DNA from 3 places in the Lysinibacillus sp. GJ-1 genome. Region 3 is predicted to be linked to each of the others. Evidence: riboswitches for the same ligand, from Rfam matches in the RefSeq annotation. Region 3 holds a riboswitch; each other region holds the start of a gene.

What was found. Region 3 has a riboswitch for lysine ahead of LO754_RS11675 (transporter substrate-binding domain-containing protein). Riboswitches for the same ligand answer to the same signal wherever they lie in the genome.
Positions count from the first base shown of each region.
Region 1: it holds a riboswitch for lysine, as region 3 does, so the genes downstream of both, LO754_RS01110 (amino acid permease) here and LO754_RS11675 (transporter substrate-binding domain-containing protein) in region 3, are expected to answer to the same signal.
Region 2: it holds a riboswitch for lysine, as region 3 does, so the genes downstream of both, LO754_RS17095 (aspartate kinase) here and LO754_RS11675 (transporter substrate-binding domain-containing protein) in region 3, are expected to answer to the same signal.

Region 1 is NZ_CP088912.1:227,561-234,205, forward strand. It holds tRNA gene LO754_RS01030 (tRNA-His) at 1-38, shown strand, start outside; tRNA gene LO754_RS01035 (tRNA-Gln) at 50-124, shown strand; tRNA gene LO754_RS01040 (tRNA-Lys) at 140-212, shown strand; tRNA gene LO754_RS01045 (tRNA-Leu) at 221-302, shown strand; tRNA gene LO754_RS01050 (tRNA-Gly) at 354-428, shown strand; tRNA gene LO754_RS01055 (tRNA-Leu) at 434-522, shown strand; tRNA gene LO754_RS01060 (tRNA-Arg) at 536-612, shown strand; tRNA gene LO754_RS01065 (tRNA-Pro) at 622-698, shown strand; tRNA gene LO754_RS01070 (tRNA-Ser) at 804-895, shown strand; tRNA gene LO754_RS01075 (tRNA-Phe) at 902-974, shown strand; tRNA gene LO754_RS01080 (tRNA-Gly) at 983-1,056, shown strand; tRNA gene LO754_RS01085 (tRNA-Ile) at 1,059-1,132, shown strand; tRNA gene LO754_RS01090 (tRNA-Asn) at 1,144-1,220, shown strand; tRNA gene LO754_RS01095 (tRNA-Glu) at 1,225-1,289, shown strand; gene LO754_RS01100 (nitric oxide synthase oxygenase) at 1,513-2,559, shown strand; gene LO754_RS01105 (CynX/NimT family MFS transporter) at 2,602-3,807, opposite strand; lysine riboswitch at 3,986-4,161, shown strand; gene LO754_RS01110 (amino acid permease) at 4,321-5,706, shown strand; partial or broken gene LO754_RS01115 (Nramp family divalent metal transporter) at 5,907-6,645, opposite strand, start outside.
Region 2 is NZ_CP088912.1:3,449,262-3,455,906, forward strand. It holds gene LO754_RS17090 (YslB family protein) at 251-685, shown strand; gene LO754_RS17095 (aspartate kinase) at 783-2,012, opposite strand; lysine riboswitch at 2,116-2,293, opposite strand; gene uvrC (excinuclease ABC subunit UvrC) at 2,430-4,220, opposite strand; gene trxA (thioredoxin) at 4,378-4,689, opposite strand; gene LO754_RS17110 (electron transfer flavoprotein subunit alpha/FixB family protein) at 4,871-5,848, opposite strand; gene LO754_RS17115 (electron transfer flavoprotein subunit beta/FixA family protein) at 5,900-6,645, opposite strand, start outside.
Region 3 is NZ_CP088912.1:2,419,868-2,426,512, reverse strand. It holds gene LO754_RS11685 (2-oxoglutarate dehydrogenase E1 component) at 1-117, shown strand, start outside; gene odhB (2-oxoglutarate dehydrogenase complex dihydrolipoyllysine-residue succinyltransferase) at 209-1,444, shown strand; lysine riboswitch at 1,820-2,005, shown strand; gene LO754_RS11675 (transporter substrate-binding domain-containing protein) at 2,125-2,979, shown strand; gene LO754_RS11670 (amino acid ABC transporter permease) at 3,264-3,989, shown strand; gene LO754_RS11665 (amino acid ABC transporter ATP-binding protein) at 4,003-4,734, shown strand; gene LO754_RS11660 (DUF6501 family protein) at 5,235-5,432, shown strand; partial or broken gene LO754_RS11655 (toxic anion resistance protein) at 5,497-6,469, opposite strand; gene LO754_RS11650 (5-bromo-4-chloroindolyl phosphate hydrolysis family protein) at 6,562-6,645, opposite strand, start outside.

The DNA.
Region 1 (6,645 bases), 2.2 Mb from region 3:
TCCGACATTCGTGGGTTCGATTCCCATCAGTCGCCCCATAATAAAATATTGGGGTATAGCCAAGCGGTAAGGCAACGGATTTTGATTCCGTCATGCCTAGGTTCGAATCCTAGTACCCCAGCCATTTATTTCTTAATATGAGCCATTAGCTCAGTTGGTAGAGCATCTGACTTTTAATCAGAGGGTCGAAGGTTCGAGTCCTTCATGGCTCATCATATTTGCGGGTGTGGCGGAATTGGCAGACGCACTAGACTTAGGATCTAGCGCCGCAAGGCGTGGGGGTTCGACTCCCTTCACCCGCATCATCTATATTTTAAATTTATAATTGCCAGGATAAATAATCTTATGCACATGCGGAAGTAGTTCAGTGGTAGAACACCACCTTGCCAAGGTGGGGGTCGCGAGTTCGAACCTCGTCTTCCGCTCCAAATGTGCCGGGGTGGCGGAACTGGCAGACGCACAGGACTTAAAATCCTGCGGTAGGTGACTACCGTGCCGGTTCGATTCCGGCCCTCGGCACCATTTTTAATATTTAGCGCCCGTAGCTCAATTGGATAGAGCGTCTGACTACGGATCAGAAGGTTGTGGGTTCGACTCCTGCCGGGCGCGCCAATAAATGAACGGAATGTAGCTCAGCTTGGTAGAGCACTTGGTTTGGGACCAAGGGGTCGTAGGTTCGAATCCTGTCATTCCGACCATCTTTTTAACAAATAGGGCCTTAGCTCAGCTGGGAGAGCGCCTGCCTTGCACGCAGGAGGTCAGCGGTTCGATCCCGCTAGGCTCCACCATAATTGTTTTATTCCGGAGGTATACCCAAGTCTGGCTGAAGGGATCGGTCTTGAAAACCGACAGGCGGGTAACACCGCGCGGGGTTCGAATCCCTCTACCTCCTCCATTTTCCGGGTCAGTAGCTCAGTTGGTAGAGCATTAGATTGAAGCTCTAAGTGTCGGCGGTTCGATTCCGTCCTGACCCATCATTTTTGCGGGTGTAGTTTAATGGTAAAACCTCAGCCTTCCAAGCTGATGTCGTGAGTTCGATTCTCATCACCCGCTCCAAGAGGTCTATAGCTCAGCTGGTTAGAGCGCACGCCTGATAAGCGTGAGGTCGATGGTTCGAGTCCATTTATACCATTTTAAAATTATTCCGAAGTAGCTCAGTTGGTAGTAGCACCTGACTGTTAATCAGGTTGTCGCAGGTTCGAGTCCTGCCTTCGGAGCCACTACCTTGGTCAAGCGGTTAAGACACCGCCCTTTCACGGCGGTAACACGGGTTCGAATCCCGTAGGTCATCAAGCATGTAGCAAATTTTGCTACATGCTTTTTTTTGTTTTTTAAGCATTTAATTATTGTCATTAAGGCATTAAGTATTGTGTAAATCATCTAACTTTTAATTTGCCGTTTTAAATTTGAACAAAGTATTTCATATATAAAAGATGTATGTTTTCTTACGGATTTTTTCGTGGTGAATTGTATGCTGTTCATCTAATATGGGGATAGATGGAGGAAAACGATATGAATTTACAAGAGGTACAACGTTTTTTAGCACTTTATCAATTGGAACAAAATGAGTCAGAACAATGGCTTACAAATAGATTACAGCAAGTTGTCACAGAGGGAGCATATATTCCTACAACGGAAGAGCTTACTTTTGGCGCAAGAGTAGCATGGCGTAATAGTAATAAATGTATTGGGAGATTATTTTGGCAATCACTTCATGTTGAGGATGCTCGTGAGGTTTTAGATGAGCATGCTATTTTTGAGAAATTACTTCACCATATTCGATATGCAACAAATGGCGGTAAGATTCGTCCGACTATAACGGTATTTGCCTCTGATAGAGTAAAAATATGGAATCACCAGCTTATACGTTATGCAGGTTATGAAACAGAAGCAGGGATTATTGGTGATTCCCATTCGGTGCCATTTACAAAAGTGTGCGAGTCACTTGGCTGGCAGGGAGCAAGAACAGCATTTGATGTGCTACCACTCGTGATTCAAGTAGATAGCCGAAAACCGCAATGGTTTCCAATCCCAAGTGGTGATGTATTAGAGGTTGTGATTCGTCACCCTGAACATCCTAAGGTAGAAGAACTAGGAATGAAGTGGTATGCGGTGCCAATTATATCGAGCATGCGCTTTCAAATGGCGGGTATTGACTTTCAGGCAGCCCCCTTTAATGGCTGGTATATGGGGACAGAAATTGGAGCACGGAATTTAGCTGATCATGATCGTTATGATATGTTACCGAAGATAGCAGAAATTTTTAATCTTGATACAACAAAGCAAGCATCTCTTTGGCGTGATCGTGCGCTAGTAGAATTAAATATTGCTGTTCTTCATTCCTTTAAAGAAGATGGCGTAAGTATTGTTGATCATCATACCGCAGCACAGCAATTTAAGCTATTTGAAGAAGCAGAGCACAAGGCAGGGCGCGATTTAACAGGCAACTGGACTTGGTTGATTCCACCATTGTCGCCTGCAACGACACATATTTTCCATAAGCCGTATGTAAATGTCTATCATACACCTAATTATTTTTACCAAAAACCCCCATACTAATGATGAAGAGGCAGCTCATTGTAGAAAATGAACTGCCTCGTATTAATTGATATATTCATTTTTAGAAGCTCTAAATGAACAGAAGAAGAGTAGAGCTGTAACGGCAACAAATAGCCACCCAGCGATATCCCAGCCGCCAAATAAATCATGTAAATAGCCAAATAAAATTGGACCAACTGCGGCTAATAAATAACCTAATGATTGTGCAAAGCCAGATAAATCTGCCGCCTCAAAAGCTGTACGTGTACGTAATGTAAAGAACATCATGGCAAGTGCAAATGAAGCCCCACCTGCTAAACCAAGCAATATCATCCATAACACAGCAAGACTAGTCCATTCCATCACAACGCCTGTAAAACCGATGACATAAAATGCTGTAAACATTAAAACGAGTGGTCGCTGAGATGTCATTTTGCTAGCAATGATAGGCACAACTAATGCCATAGGCACTTGTGAAATTTGCATGATGGAAAACATCCAACCCGCACGATCAGCGGCTACGCCTTGTGCAATATAAATTTCAGGAATCCAAGCTGCGGTAGTATAAAATAATAACGATTGTAGCCCCATTGCCCCAGTAACTGCCCAAGTAACTGGTGATTTCCACAATGGTATACGCGCTTTTGTAGAGACTACAGTTGGCTCAGGTTTATTAAACTTTAATTGGGGTAACCAAATCACAATTGTTAATATGACTAGCGCTAGGGCAATAGCAAGTGCACCTTGCCAGCCCAGTACTGCATTCGCTATAGGATAGCTAATACCAGCACCGATTCCCGCCGTTAAATTCATAGACATTGTATAAAACGCCATTAGTAAACCAACATGATATGGAAATTTTAATTTTAGTAGACCTGGAATAAGGACGTTACCGAATGAAATGGCGACACCAATAATCATTGTACCAAATACGAGTAATCCCGTTGTCCCAAGTGAACGCAGGACAATTCCTACTGCTAATAAAATTGTTGATAAAAATAGTGTTAATTCAAGTCCGAGTTTTCTTGCAACTACTGGTGCAAAAGGGGATACTATTGCGAATGCAAGTAATGGTATCGTTGTAAGGAAGCCTGCAAGTACATTGGATATACCGAGATCTTCACGTATAAAGGATATAATTGGACCTACAACTGTTAAGGGCATACGTAATGTAGATGCTAGAAAAATTACACCGATGACCAACAGTAGGGTTGTTCCCTTCCAGTTAATCTTTTTGCTAGGATAAGTAGATTGTTCGTTCGTTGTCAAAACTTGTACCTCCCTGATAGAACAATTATAATTCGAACCACTATAACACTTTATCACACTATTAAAAATAGTAGAAAATTCATAAAATACGGAACATTAATGGTTTTATTGAAATGTCTAAGGTCGTATGTTAAACTAAGAGACATCATAAATTTAATAATTATATGCCTCATGTTTGTATTGAGGTAGAGGTCGCGGTATTTATGAGTACGCTAATGGAAATGACAAGCATTAAAGATGTTAGCTGAAAGGAAATATCGCCGAAGTGTGAGGGGACTTGAAAACCTCATGCTGGGGCTGTCTCCGAAAGGAACAGAACTGTCACGTTGGACAACGTGTTGCGCTATCATTTTGAAGAAACAGAGGATTTACTTAGCCATCACAACGTTCATGTGATGGCATTTTTTTGCCTCTTATAAAAGGAAGGAAGCTTTAACGTGAGTGAGATAAAAGTTAATCAGCTTACCATAAAGCACCGAAGCTGAAAAAGAATTAAAAAGCCGTCATATTACGATGATTTCATTAGGCGGTACAATTGGGACTGGGCTATTTTTAGCAAGCGGTGGCGCTATTGCACAGGCTGGACCAGGTGGTGCACTACTTGCTTACGCATTAATCGGTATAATGGTGTACTTTTTAATGACTAGCCTGGGCGAAATGGCAGCCTATATGCCGTCATCGGGTTCATTTAGTACGTATGCAACAAAATTCGTAGATCCTGCACTTGGCTTTGCCCTTGGTTGGAACTACTGGTATAACTGGGCGATCACAATTGCAGCAGAAATTGCAGCTGTTTCGCTTATTATGAAGTATTGGTTTCCTGACAGTTCCTCTGCACTATGGACAGTAGTATTTATTGTGATTGTACTAACATTCAATTTACTATCTGTTAGAAGCTATGGTGAAAGTGAATATTGGTTTGCCATGATAAAAGTGGCGACTGTTGTTGTTTTTATTATCGTCAGCCTATTGATGATTTTTGGTATTTTAGGAGGGCAAGCACCGGTTGGTTTCACGAATTTCTTTATAAGTGATGGTCCATTCCATGGTGGCTTCCTTGCAACATTCGGTATATTTTTAGCAGCTGGTTTCTCGTTCCAAGGAACAGAATTATTAGGTATCACTGCTGGAGAAACGGATGACCCTGGAAAGAATATTCCAAAGGCTGTAAAATCTGTCTTCTGGCGTATTATTTTATTTTATATTTTAGCTATTGCGGCGATTGGGATGTTGATTCCATTTACGGATTCGCGTTTATTATCTGAAGATATTGCGGTATCTCCATTTACATTAGTATTCGATCGCTTAGGCATTGCTTTTGCTGCCTCATTAATGAATGCAATTATTTTAACTGCAATGTTGTCTGCAGGTAACTCTGGTTTATATGCATCATCCCGCATGTTATGGCAATTAGCGGTAGATGGACATGCACCTAAAATTTTCACAAAATTAAGCCGTCGTGGCATTCCAATTTATGCATTACTGCTTACATTGGCAGTAGGCTGTCTAGCATTTTTAGCATCATTTTTTGGTGATGGCGTTGTCTATATGTGGCTTCTAAACGCTTCTGGGATGTCAGGCTTCATTGCATGGCTTGGTATTGCCTTTAGCCATTATCGCTTCCGTCGAGCGTTTGAAGCACAAGGGCTGGATCCGAAATTACTACCATACAAGGCAAAGCTATATCCATTTGGTCCGCTCTTTGCTTTCACCGTATGTATGATTGTTGTCATTGGCCAAAACTATACAGCATTCACGGGTGATTCAATTGACTGGTATGGCGTGCTTGTTTCATATATTGGTATCCCACTCTTTGTTATACTGTGGCTAGGCTATAAAATAAAACATAAAACAAAAATGATTCCACTACAAAAATGCGATTTAAAAGTGGAAAAATAATAATGAGAACTGTCCTAAATGTTAGGGCAGTTTTTATTTTTGTTGTACACATCTATTTGACAATGAACCTCGCAGTAACAGCTAATTGTCATAGCAAAAAGTGTTAAAGTGACGCAGTCACTTTAACACTTTTTCTATTATTTCATCTTTATTATATTAAGCAAATAGCGTTTCCCATAATAGGTAGATATTTAACGCTACGACGATGACAACGACACACCAGCCAAGAGTTGTTGTGATACGGTGATTGACGAGGCTACCCATAATGTCCTTTTTACTTGTGAACATCACAAGCGGGATAAGCGCAAAGGCAATACCGAATGACAGGATTACTTGGCTTAATACAAGCGCATAGGTTGCATTGACGCCAGATGCAATAATGACCAATGGTGGAATCATTGTAATGGCTCTGCGCAAATAGAGAGGAATTCTACGTTGGATAAAGCCTTGCATGACAACATCTCCTGCTAGTGTACCAACAGAAGAACTTGCAAGCCCTGCAATAAGAAGACCAACGAAAGAAACGGCTGCCATAGGTAAAGTGCATCTCGTAATCCATTATAGGCAATGTCTAAATCCTCAACTACTAATCCTTGCGTATGAAACACCGCTGCTGCAATAATCAGCATGCTCATATTAATCGCCCCAGCAATAATCATTGCAATTACAATATCAATAAACTCGAAACGGAAAATACGTCGTTTTTCATTGTCATTACGACCAATAACGCGATTTTGTGTTAAGGAAGAATGTAAATAGATTGCATGCGGCATAACAGTAGCTCCTAAAATACCTGTTGCAAGTAATAGGGAATCGACTCCATCGAAATGTGGTGTCAGCATTCCGAGTGTCACTTCACCCCAATTTGGTTGGGCTAAAAATGTCTGGAACGCAAATGCGAGCACTACAATTAGCACCATACCAGAAATACCAGCTTCG
Region 2 (6,645 bases), 1.0 Mb from region 3:
TAAAATAGCACAACAAAAGAAGTCATCATTTTGTAAATGATACTCCATTGACTGTGTATTTCATCATGGTACAATATTATGACATGTTTATTGTACTCTCAAGAGCTACGAGCGTCAAGGTAACATAGAGTTTTTGCTAGACCTTATTAAAGAAGTAATCTAGTACATAACGTGTCGTTTCTTCTCGAAAAATCTATCATTACTTTATTGGTGCTAAATTATAAGAAAATTCTAAGAAAGAAGGATTTCTATGTTAAATAATCCATCTAATACTATCTCATCATTTGGATATGAGTTAATTCGTGATCATGTCCTATCTTCAATACTTGGTAAACATGAGGATGACGTACTATATTGGGCTGGCAAGGAGCTTGCGCGGAAGTTTCCTTGTAAAAGTCAAGATGAACTTATCGCATTTTTCGCAGATGCGTGCTGGGGTACTCTAGTATTGACAAAGGAGTCTAAAGATGGGCGCATTTTCCATTTAATGAATGAACCAACCCTTTTACAAATTCAAAATCGTAGCTTTAGACTTGAAGCAGGCTTTATTGCTGAACAAATTCAGCAAGTAAAAGGTTACTTGACTGAATGTTATGATGAGAAGCGTGAAAAACAACAGCTTGTCACGTTTACAGTCAAATGGGATGTTAAAGAACGTATTATGAATACAATAACAAATGAATAAACGTTTAAAGGATTCTTTTGTTAGAACAAACCTTATACGTGGGGACAAAAGGCAACAAGATGTTACTCTTGATGCCTTTTATCATTTTATATAGTAGTTACTGTTTGTGAATTTCTTCTTCTAAATTAAACTCCTCATGTAATGCATTAGCAGCTCGAATCATTTCGTCTTGCGGCACAACAACAGAGACTTTAATTTCCGACGTACTCACCATTTTTACTGGAATATCCTCTCGACGTAAGCGATCAAACATTCTGGCAGCTACTCCAGGATTCGATGCCATTCCAGATCCAATAATCGACACTTTCGCTAAGCCGATTTCAAAATCGGCAAAGCTAAAACCAAGTGACAATTTACTATTTTCTAACACTCGTAAAGCTTCAGCAAATTCCTCTTTTAAAATGGTAAAGGATACAGATGGTTTCACACCTTCAATAATAGCTTGAACAATAATATCAACATTAATGCGGTTTTCTGCCAGTATCGCAAACATATCTGCTAACGATGCAGTTGAATATGTATCATAGCCAATTGTTAAACGAATAATATCTGCTTCGAAAGCAACACCACGTACAATTAAATTTTTCTCCATTTCAACTTCCTCCTTTAATAAAGTACCTACTGTATCCACTACACTTGAACGAATAATCACCGGGATTTGAAATTTTTTTGCTAACTCCACTGCACGTGGATGTAGAATATGTGATCCTAAATGCGAAAGTTCCAACATTTCATCATAGGAAATCGCCTGTAACTTTCTCGCTTTTTCAATATGACTTGGATCAGCTGTATAGACACCATCGACATTTGTATAAATCTCAACACGCTCTGCATCTAATGCTGCTGCAATGGCTACTGCTGTCGTTTCTGCTCCACCCTTTCCAAGTGTTGTAATATTGTTGGCAGTATTCATCCCTTGTTCCCCAGCAATAACAACAATTTGTCCTTGTGTCATATGCTCTTGCATGCGACGAACATCGATTTGATCAATACGTGCATTAAAATGTTTTGCATCTGTCTGCACACCAGCTTGCCAGCCAGTTAATGACACTGCATCATAACAGGCCTCTTGCAAAGCAATCGCAAATAGTGCACTTGATAGTTGCGAGCTCGTCGATAACAGTACATCCATCTCACGCTTAGAGGCATCATCTGATAATGCACGTACCATTTTCGTTAAGTCTTTAGCTGTACGGCCCATCGCTGCTGTCACTACTACTACATCATAGCCACGCTCTTTTTTTGCCATTGCAATTTTAGCGACCTCCTGAATCCGCTCTGTTGAGGCGATTGCAGGTCCACCAAATTTCAATACAATACTTGCCATTTTCATCATTCTCCTTTTTTAGATTCGTTTCTAGAACAGCAAAAAGGCAGCCATCACATAACGTGAAAGCTGCCTGCAACATGTACAATAAAATAGCTTGCGCATGTGTGATAGCTCTCCGAAACGTCAAGATTCGACAGTCCTACATCTGTTAAATGCAAAACCAGCAAAGTATCGGAACAACGATACTTCACTTCGGCAAGCTCCCCTTTCACACATCATCACTGGATTTGTCCATCCTTCGATGTACTACTATTGAACCTTGCACCTCTATCATCACTTAAAATAGTGAAATGTAATTTTACCTTTTATGAAAATACTTCGTTATTATGCTTTATTGCACAATCGTTCATACAAGGATTGTTAGAACATAATGGTATTACCATTGCTATGTTCTATTCCAACATTAGCATATGTCTAATCCTTTGACAACGTCTGCTGCTGAAAATAAGTGTAAATAATGTTCGCTAAGTTTGCAGGCATTCCTGCTTCTTGAAGGGCAAGCTCACTCGCCTCACGAATCTTTTTAACTGAGCCAAAATGCTTCAATAGCTGTTGCTTTCGTTTCGGTCCAACACCTTCAATGCCATCGAGTACAGATTGAATCGCATTTTTTTCATGTTGTTGCCGTAGGAATGTAATAGCAAAACGGTGCACTTCATCCTGAATACGTTGAAGTAAATAAAAGCCATCACTCGTTCGTTTTAATGCGATAACATCAGGCGGATCACCGAACAAGAGCTGAGATGTATTATGCTTATCATCTTTTGCTAAACCAGCGATTGGAATAACAAGACCAAGTTCATCTTCCAACACTTCTCGTGCCACTTCCATCTGTCCTTTACCGCCATCTATTAGCACTAAATCGGGCAATGGCAAGCCTTCTTTTAATACCCTCGTGTAACGGCGGCGTATCACTTCCTGCATTGCCCCGTAATCGTCATGTTTTGCGGCTGTTCGTGTTTTGTATTTACGATATTCTTTCTTTGCCGGTTTACCATCAATAAAAACAACCATTGCTGATACCGCATCCGTACCATGCATATGGCTATTATCGAATGCTTCAATGCGCAATGGTGCTGAAATGCCCATTGCTTCGCCTAGTGCCTCGCATGCGCCAATTGTACGTTCTTCTTGTCGCTCAATCAATTGGAATTTAGCAGCCACAGCAATTTCCGCATTTTTCATAGCCAAATCAACTAGCTCTTTCTTTTGCCCTCGCTTCGGTGTCAGTACTTTAACCTCTAATAATTCGGTTAAAATTGCCGCATCAATAGCCTGTGGAATGAAAATTTCTTTCGGTTTAATATGCTCTAGCTTTTCATAAAAGCGTCCGACAAACGTTAAAAATTCTTCCTCCACGTCCTGATAAATTGGGAAAATGGAGACATCCCGTTCAATTAACTTGCCTTGACGAACGAAAAACACTTGCACACACATCCAACCTTTTTCAACCGCATAACCAAAGACATCGCGGTTGGTCGTATCACTAGACACGATTTTTTGTTTTTGCATAACCGTCTCAATATGTGCAATTTGATCGCGGAACTCCTTTGCTCGCTCGAATTCTAGTTGCTCTGCCGCGACTAGCATCTTGTCCTCAAGTTCTTTTTTTACTGCCTCAACGCCGCCATTTAAGAACTTCGTCATATCTTCAATCATATCGTGATAGATGTGAGCATCAATATCCTTTACACATGGAGCTAAGCACTGTCCCATATGATAGTACAAGCAAACCTTGGTTGGTAATTGCACACATTTTCGCAGCGGATATAGTCTATCCAGTAGCTTTTTCGTCTCACTTGCTGCATACGCATTTGGATAAGGACCAAAATATTTTGCCTTATCTTTTTTTACTTTACGTGTTGTAATAAGTCGTGGATGTTTCTCGTTCGTAATTTTTAAATACGGATATGTTTTATCATCCGTAAGCATGATATTGTATTTAGGATCGTGTAGCTTTATAAGGTTCAACTCTAAAATAAGTGCCTCCAAATTAGATGAAGTCACAATATACTCAAAATCTTCAATTTCGCCAACAAGGCGTTGTGTTTTGCCTTCGTGTGTTCCTGTAAAATAGGAGCGCACTCGATTTTTTAGCACCTTTGCCTTACCTACATAAATAATTGTCCCTTGTCGATCTTTCATCAAATAGCAGCCAGGCTGATCTGGTAAAATATCAAGCTTTCGTTTAATTAAATCATTCATCGCCTACCTGCCCCCCTTTTTTTGATGCTAAATAAAAGTGCCATTTGCGATGCCTAAACGGATATCAAATATCACCATTTAACGGTTGCTTCTCTTTTATTATATAACGAAAAAAAGCCGAGCACATCTAAAGATGGCTCAGCTCTTTTTTTACAAATTAAGCATGTTTTGCGATGAAAGCTTCTAATGCTTCTTTTGGTTGGAAACCAACAGTTTTGTCTACTAATTCACCATTTTTGAATAAAAGCAGTGAAGGAATAGACATGATTTGGTATTGTGCAGCAGTACCTTGGTTGTTATCTACGTCAACTTTGACGATTTTAGCAGCACTACCCGCAGCATCCATTTCTTCAAGAACTGGTCCAATCATTTTACATGGTCCACACCAAGCAGCCCAAAAGTCGACTAATACTAAGCCTTCTTTAATATCATCTTGGAACGTCGCATCTGTTGCATGTACAATTGCCATTTGAAATCCTCCTTAAACTTACTATGTTTGTAGTATAGCATGGTTAATTTATGTTGAGCGAACAATCTGCCTGCAATGTCTAATTTAGGCTTTACGTACAATCGGCATCCTGTTCCCCTATTTTACTATTCCCCATTTTTTCTTCTCTCAAGCATTAAAAAAGCTAGGGAAGACCCCTAGCTTATGCGTTCACTTTTAACGCTTTAAATTCTTCAATTAGCAATGGAATCACTTCGAATAAATCGCCTACGATACCGTAGTCTGCTACTTTAAAGATATTTGCCTCAGGATCTTTATTAATCGCTACAATGACTTTTGAGTTTGACATACCCGCTAAATGTTGGATAGCCCCAGAAATACCTGCTGCGATGTAAAGGTCTGGTGTCACAACCTTACCTGTTTGACCGATTTGTAATGAATAATCACAATACTCAGCATCGCATGCTCCACGAGATGCACCAACTGCACCACCAAGTAAATCTGCTAATTCTTTTAGCGGTTCGAAGCCTTCCTCTGATTTAACACCACGACCACCTGCTACTACCACTTTAGCTTCTGAAAGATCTACGCCTTCTGAAGATTTACGTACGACCTCTTTAATGATTGAACGTAAATTTGTAATATCAACTGTAATAGATGATACATCACCTGTTTTACCTGGTGCTTTTTCTAAAGGTGCAATATTATTTGGACGGATTGAAACTAACACTACGCCATCTTTTACTTTTACCTTTTCAAAAGCCTTACCCGAATAAATTGGACGGATGAATACTGCATCGTCACCGGCACCTTCAATAGAAGTGACGTCAGAAACAAGTCCTGCTTGTAATTTACTCGCAATTTTAGGCGATAAATCTTTACCATTAGCTGTATGACCAAATACGATGCCTGTTGGATTTTCTTGCTCGATAACAGCTAATAAAGCTTGTCCATAGCCATCTGATGTATATTGTTTTAAATGCGGATGCTCCACTGTCACAACACGATCTGCCCCATACTCGAATAATGCACTTGCTAACCCTGCAACCGCATCTCCTAAAAGTACCCCTACAACTTCGCCGCCATCAGCGATTTGTTTTGCTGCTGCAATTGCCTCGAAAGATACATTACGTAAGCTTCCTTCACGAACTTCACCTAATACTAATACTTTTTTTGACATAGTATATTCCCTCCGTTACCCTTTAAGATTCGATTTGCGTTAACAAATGACTTAAACTACTTTCGCTTCTGAATGAAGTAAGTTGACTAGCTCTTTTGCTTGAGCAGAAAGTTCGCCTTCTAAAATACGACCTGCTGCTTTTTGAGCTGGCAAGTAAATATCCACCGTTTCTACTTTTACTTCAACATCATCTTCATCGATATCTAAATCATCTAATTCAAGCTCTGCAAGCGGTTTCTTCTTCGCTTTCATGATGCCTGGTAATGATGGGTAACGCGGCTCATTTAAACCTTGTTGAGCAGTTACTAAAAGTGGTAAAGATGTTTCAATTACTTCTGAATCCCCTTCGATATCGCGCACGATTTTTGCAGATGTGCCATCGATTTCAAGATTTGTAATTGTTGTTACATAGTTAATGCCCAATAAATCAGCAACGCGTGGACCTACTTGACCAGAACCGCCGTCAATTGCCACATTGCCTGTTAAAATTAAGTCCGCCTCTTTATCTTTTAAGTACTCAGCTAAAATGTAAGCAGCTGCATTTTGATCTAATTCATCTAGATCATCTTCTGTATTAATAAGAACCGCTTCGTCAGCACCCATTGCTAACGCTGTACGTAATTGTTTCTCCGCATCTTCGCCACCAATTGTCACAACTGTTACTTTACCACCAGCTGCGTCACGAACTTGGATTGCTTCCTCAATTGCATATTCATCATAAGGATTAATAATGAATTCAGCGCCATCCTCTTGGATTTTACCACCTGACACAACGATTTTTTCTTCTGTATCAAACG
Region 3 (6,645 bases):
CGTTATGTAGGTCGTCCTGCAATGAGCTCAACTTCAGAAGGCGATGCAGATTCTCATAAAGCAGCTCAGTCTGCTGTCATTGAAGAAGCAGTGGCTGAAACGGTTAAAGTTAAATAAACATATCAACATTACTGGAAGCTGGGCTACTTGCCTAAGGCGGTAGCCCTTTTATGTGCATTATGCACGTTAATCAAAGGAGGAAATGAAAGTGGCTGAAATTAAAGTCCCTGAATTAGCAGAATCGATTACAGAAGGTAGTATTGCACAGTGGGTTAAAAAAGTGGGCGACCGCGTGGAAAAAGGTGAATTTATCGTTGAACTTGAAACAGATAAAGTAAACGCTGAAATCATCTCTGAAGAAGCTGGCGTACTAACACAAATTTTAGCTGAAGAAGGCGATACTGTTCTTGTAGGTCAAGTAATCGCAGTTGTAGAAGCTGGCGAAGGTGCAGCACCAGCACCAGTTGCAGCAGCACCAGTTGCAGCAGCTCCAACACCAGCAGCGCCACAAGCAGCAGCTCCAACACCAGCACCAGTTGTAGAAGAAACTTCAGGTGAGCGTGTCATTGCGTCTCCTGCAGCACGTAAACTTGCTCGTGAAAAAGGTATTGACCTTGCAGCTGTATCTCCAGTAGATCCACAAGGCCGTGTACGTGTTCAAGACGTTGCAGCTCATGGTACAGCACCAGTAGTAGCGCCACAAGCAGCGCCAGCAGCACCAAAAGCAGTAGTAGCTGTTGACGAATCTCGTGTTACAATTGAAAAAATGAGCCGTCGTCGTCAAACAATTGCTAAACGTCTATTAGAAGTGAAGCAATCAACTGCTATGCTTACAACATTCAATGAAGTAGATATGACAAACGTAATGGCATTACGTTCACGTAAAAAAGAACAATTCTTTGAGTCAACTGGCTCTAAGCTTGGTTTCATGTCATTCTTCACAAAAGCAGTAGTAGCTGCACTTAAAAAATACCCATATGTGAATGCTCAAATCGTTGGCGATGAAATTCACTTAAATAACTTCTTTGATATTGGTGTAGCTGTATCAACTGAAGAAGGTTTAGTAGTACCAGTTGTTCGCGATGCTGACCGTAAAAACTTTGCTGAAATTGAAGATTCAATTGCAGATTTAGCTAAAAAAGCTCGCGATAAAAAATTAGGTATCGCTGATCTTCAAGGCGGTTCATTCACGATTACAAATGGTGGTGTATTCGGTTCATTAATGTCAACACCTATTATGAACGGTACTCAAGCTGCTATTTTAGGTATGCACTCAATTAAAAAACGTCCAGTAGAAGTGAACGGTGAAGTAGAAATTCGTCCTATGATGTACTTAGCACTATCTTATGACCACCGCATTATCGATGGTAAAGATTCTGTAGGCTTCCTTAAAACAGTTAAAGAATTACTTGAAAATCCAGAAGATTTATTATTAAATTCTTAATACAGAAAAATATGTGTTCAAGCCCTGCAAATTTAACGGTTTGCAGGGCTTTTTGTTGTCCCTGTATAGGGAAGCTTCGGTTCTCAAGGAATAGACGAAATTTCGCCTTATACAATTGGTCTAAAGGCTTTTAAATGTAGAGAAATACTGAATCTTTTGTATTGTCGGTAGTATTGAACATGATAATATTTTATGGAAAAATATTAAATAATAATTACAACACTTCTACTTTCTTAGATGTAATTTATGGATTTAAGAAGGATAATAACCTAATTTTGTAATTAGTCAGAAAAATGATAAAACTATCTTGACGAATAGACTAGCTTTATAGTAATATCTAAATATCAATTAAATAAACAAACCTCACTGTTATCTATGTGAGGTAGAGGCGCGGTATTTATTAGTCCATTGCTGAGTTAAAGCAAGCGAAGACGTAATGGAGAAGGAAATATCGCCGAAGTATAAAAGGAGCTCGTACTTTTATGCTGGGTCTGCAGTGAATAAGTGCAGGACTGTCCTAGTAAATCTAATTCCAGTTTACTAGGTTGTGCTATCTCAGAATGATGGAAATTATAGTGAGGATTTGGGCAACTGTCAATAAAAGGTAAGACCTAAGTTCAAAACTTAGGTCTTTTTTTGTACAGTTGCTTTATTTTTTTTACAGAAAAGGGGAGTTTTAGATGAAAAGAAAATGGTTGCTATTTATGTTAACGGCAATGACAGCGATTTTGTTAGCAGCTTGTGGTGCTGGAGACAAATCGGAAGACAAAGCATCAGGTGATGCGGCGAAAGAAGAAACAGGTGGAGAATTCCGCATAGGTATGGAAGCAGGTTATCCTCCATTTAACTGGACACAGCAAGATGATTCAAATGGTGCAGTAAAAATTGCTGATAATGCAGAATATGCAGGCGGCTATGATGTACAAATGGCGAAAAAGATTGCTGAAGGTTTAGGAAAAGAATTAGTTATTGTCAAAATGGAATGGGATGGTTTAGTTCCAGCACTACAATCCAAAAAAATTGATGCGATTGTAGCGGGGATGTCTCCAACTAAAGAACGTAAACAAACAATTGATTTTACAGAAAACTACTATACTTCTGATTTCGTCATGGTAATTAAAAAAGGTAGTAAATACGAAGATGCAAAATCTATTCAAGATTTCTCAGGTGCAAAAGTTACTTCACAGTTAAATACGTCTAACTACAATGTAATTGATCAAATTAAAGGCGTAGAAAAACAAACAGCAATGGAGAATTTCTCTGCAATGCGTGTCGCTTTAGAAGCAGGCAAAATTGATGGTTATGTAGCAGAGCGTCCAGAAGGTATTTCTGCTGCAGCAGCGAATGACAAATTTACATTTGTATCATTCGAAGAAGGCTTTGATACAGATATTTCAAATACTTCAATTGCAGTTGGTTTACGTAAAGGTGATGCAAGTCTAGATAAAATCAATGAAATCCTAAAAGGTATTTCAGAAGATGATCGCCAAAAAATTATGGAAGAAGCAATTCTTCAACAACCTGCAGCACAGTAATTTCGTTGAGGTTGCGCCAAAATGGAAAATAGTATACTGGAAGTATTTCTAGTATGCTATTTTTTGATATAAAAGTATGAATCCTTGGAAATAAAAAGGATTTTTATTAAGCGGTGCAGCCTCAATCATTTTCGTTTATATAGAAGGGTAGCACCTTCTGATAAATGCTCATGTCTATGGTGTGTATCACATAATTTGAATAAAGCAACATCATTCAAATGAAGAGATGATTTCGCTAAGGCATATTTGATATCAAGCAACAACGCGTTGTTAGGAGGAACATCATGAGTTTAGATTGGATCATTTCTATAATAGAAAACAACTGGCAAATGTTTTTACGAGGTGCGTATTATACATTACTTATTTCAATTATCAGTACAGTCATTGGTGCATTTATCGGATTTTTTATTGGGATTATGCATACCATTCCAGTACGTAAAAAGGGTATAAAATATTATGTATTAAAATGTGTTAATTTTATACTGACATGCTATGTAGAATTTTTCCGTGGTACACCAATGATTGTACAAGCAATGGTAGTATTTTACGGACTAGATATTGCTTTTGGGATTGATATGCACTTTATTACGGCAGGTATTTTAGTCGTTTCGCTTAATACAGGTGCTTATATGGCAGAAATTGTTCGTGGAGGGATTGTTTCCATTGATAAAGGACAGTACGAAGCTGCTTCTGCTATTGGGATGGGACATGTACAAATAATGATGTATGTCGTATTACCACAAGTTGCGCGTAATATTTTACCGGCGACAGGCAACCAATTAATTATGAATATTAAAGATACGGCTGTTTTAAGTGTGATTGGCGTAACGGAACTATTTTTCCAAACGAAATCAATATCAGGTAATAACTTCCGCTATTTCGAATCATTCTTTGTTGCATGTGTGCTGTACTTTATCATGACATTTACGGCATCAAGAATATTATTATACGTTGAAAAACGCCTTGATGGACCGGATGCTTATCAAAAAGAATTAAAGGAAATTGACTAAGGGGGACGAACAAATGGCAATCATTCAAATAGAGCATTTAAGTAAATCATTTGGACGTAACCAAGTGTTGAAAGATGTGAATTTTAAAGTAGAAAAAGGAGAGGTTGTATGCTTAATCGGTTCATCAGGTTCCGGTAAATCAACACTCTTACGTTGCATTAATTTACTTGAAACGCCAAATGGTGGCGAAATTATTTATAAAGGGGAAAATATTTTAAACGAAAAGCATAATATTAAAGCTTATCGTACCCATTTAGGAATGGTTTTCCAACAGTTTAATTTATTTAACAATCATAATGTGTTAAAAAATTGTACAGTAGGGCAAGTAAAGGTGCTCAAACGTTCAAAAGATGAAGCAGAGAAAACAGCCTTGAAATATCTGAAAATCGTCGGTATGGATCAATACGTCAATGCTAAGCCACGTCAACTTTCTGGTGGTCAAAAGCAACGTGTAGCGATTGCGCGGGCATTATCGATGAATCCAGATGTAATGCTATTTGATGAACCAACATCTGCGCTAGACCCAGAAATGGTCGGGGAAGTCTTAAAAGTTATGCGAGAGTTGGCGGATTCAGGAAATACGATGTTAATCGTAACACATGAAATGGAGTTTGCGAAGGAAGTTGCAGATCGTGTTGTATTTATGGATAAAGGGGTAATTGTGGAAGAGGGGCCACCATCGAAGGTGCTAGTAAACCCAGAACATGAACGTACAAAAGAGTTTTTAAAACGAACGCTGAAGTAAGTGTAGCGTTCGTTTATCTTCAGCATCAATGGATTTCAGTCCGTGCTGACACTTGATAATGCTTCAGTCACATCTGTAATAGGAAAGCACTCCGTATCGGAAATCTACATGTAAAATGTAATAGCACTAGGCAAGCCCCACCATGAAAAGTCGTGGTAGGGCTTACGAGTGCTAGGAAAGTATTTTTAAAGTAAAAACAAGTTTCGACAGTCTTAAGGGAGTTCCATAACATATGGACTCATTTATTTTCTAGAATTCCATTCTGCATATAAAATAAAACAAATGGCAAATGCAACAGCGATGATAAAAAACCATTGCGGAACACCACCAAAACTCATAACAACACCTCTAGTATCATTTTATTAGGGTAAATGTGTAAATAAAACGTCATTAAGTACAAAATATAGACTTCTATAGTTTTTTCTCCACAAAAGAGCTAAAATCGTATAAAATAAACAATAGACGTTAGCTAAGTGCTAGTAAAGAGAGGTAGAGAAATTATGTTACATTTAAAATGGAAAGATGCGCCAACACTTCGTACGGTTACTTGCAAACATACGAATGCATCAAAATATTTAGTATCCAACGTATTAACAGTAGGAAAAGAGTATGAAGTGAAAAATGAAACAGAAGAGTTCATTTTCATTATTGACAACACGGGTAATATCGGTGGTTACTACAAAGAGTATTTCGCATAAAATGAGTAGGGGTGTCACAGAGAACTTCTGAGACACCCCTTTATATATTTAGCGACCCAGTATATTATTCCTTCGTTGTTTTTTTCATCCCAGCAACATCTAGTTGTAAATGTTGTCTATCCTGTTCTGTCGCAGTATGCAAAGCAAAAACATCTTGAATGGCCTTTTTAAGCTCCTGCTGTGTTTCTTTAAATTTCATTACTTGCTGTTCAAAAGTAGGACTAGTAAAGCGCTCGTTTGTTCGTGCCAGTCTTTCTTCCAATTGATTGTAATGATGATCCATATTCATGGATAACATCATAGCCAATTGATTTTTCCAAAGAGGAATGAGTGTCACAATTGAAAACTCTATTTTCTCAGCAAGCGTTTGATTAGCTTGTTGAATCATGCGTATTTGAGGGCAGTTTGTAATGCAACCTGCTGGGACACTTGTAAATCATAAATACGTTGGTCGAGTCTTTCCAGTTGTGCTGTGAAATCATTGAGCTGTTGAATAGCTAGCGGTTGTTTAGTTGTTTGTACAATATCCACTTTTGTAGGTAACTCTACTTCAATGGCTTGCTGTTTTTTCATCAGTCCAGCTGCAATGGCAGTTGCAAGCTCTTCAAAAATCCTCTATTGTGTGCATATAGCTGTTCTAACATTTCTACGTCTTTTAACAGTTGTAGTTGAGCACGTTCGAGTTGAACACCAATTCGTTCGACTTGAATACTAATGCGTTCAAATTCCGTTAATGTTTGTTTGACGCTAGGACTCGTTTTACCGAACATTTTTTTAAAGAAGGAAGGTTTTTTTGGCTCTAGTGCCGCAGGGTCTACACGGTCTAATGTTTGCATTAAGGAATCTAGCATTTGACCAATTTTTGTGACATCTTTATCCTTCACTTGGGCAAGCATACGATCTGCAAATTGAGAGACTGCACGTTGAGAGTCTTGACCTAATGATAATACGGATTCAAAACTACTTAGGTCAATTTGACTTGCATATAAAAGTGCACGACTTTGGGCAAGAGGTGACAATGTCTCATAGGTCTCCATCGCTTCTTGATTTGACGATGCTAAATAGCTTTGTACAAGAGGTGAGATTCCTTGCAATGAATCTAAATGGACGAAAGCATCTCTGTTAGCTGTCATTTTTCCTCGCCTCGCCATTCCAATTGTTCTTTCCGTTTTAAATTGGAACGGTTTGCGAATTCAATTTCCATTTGAAGATG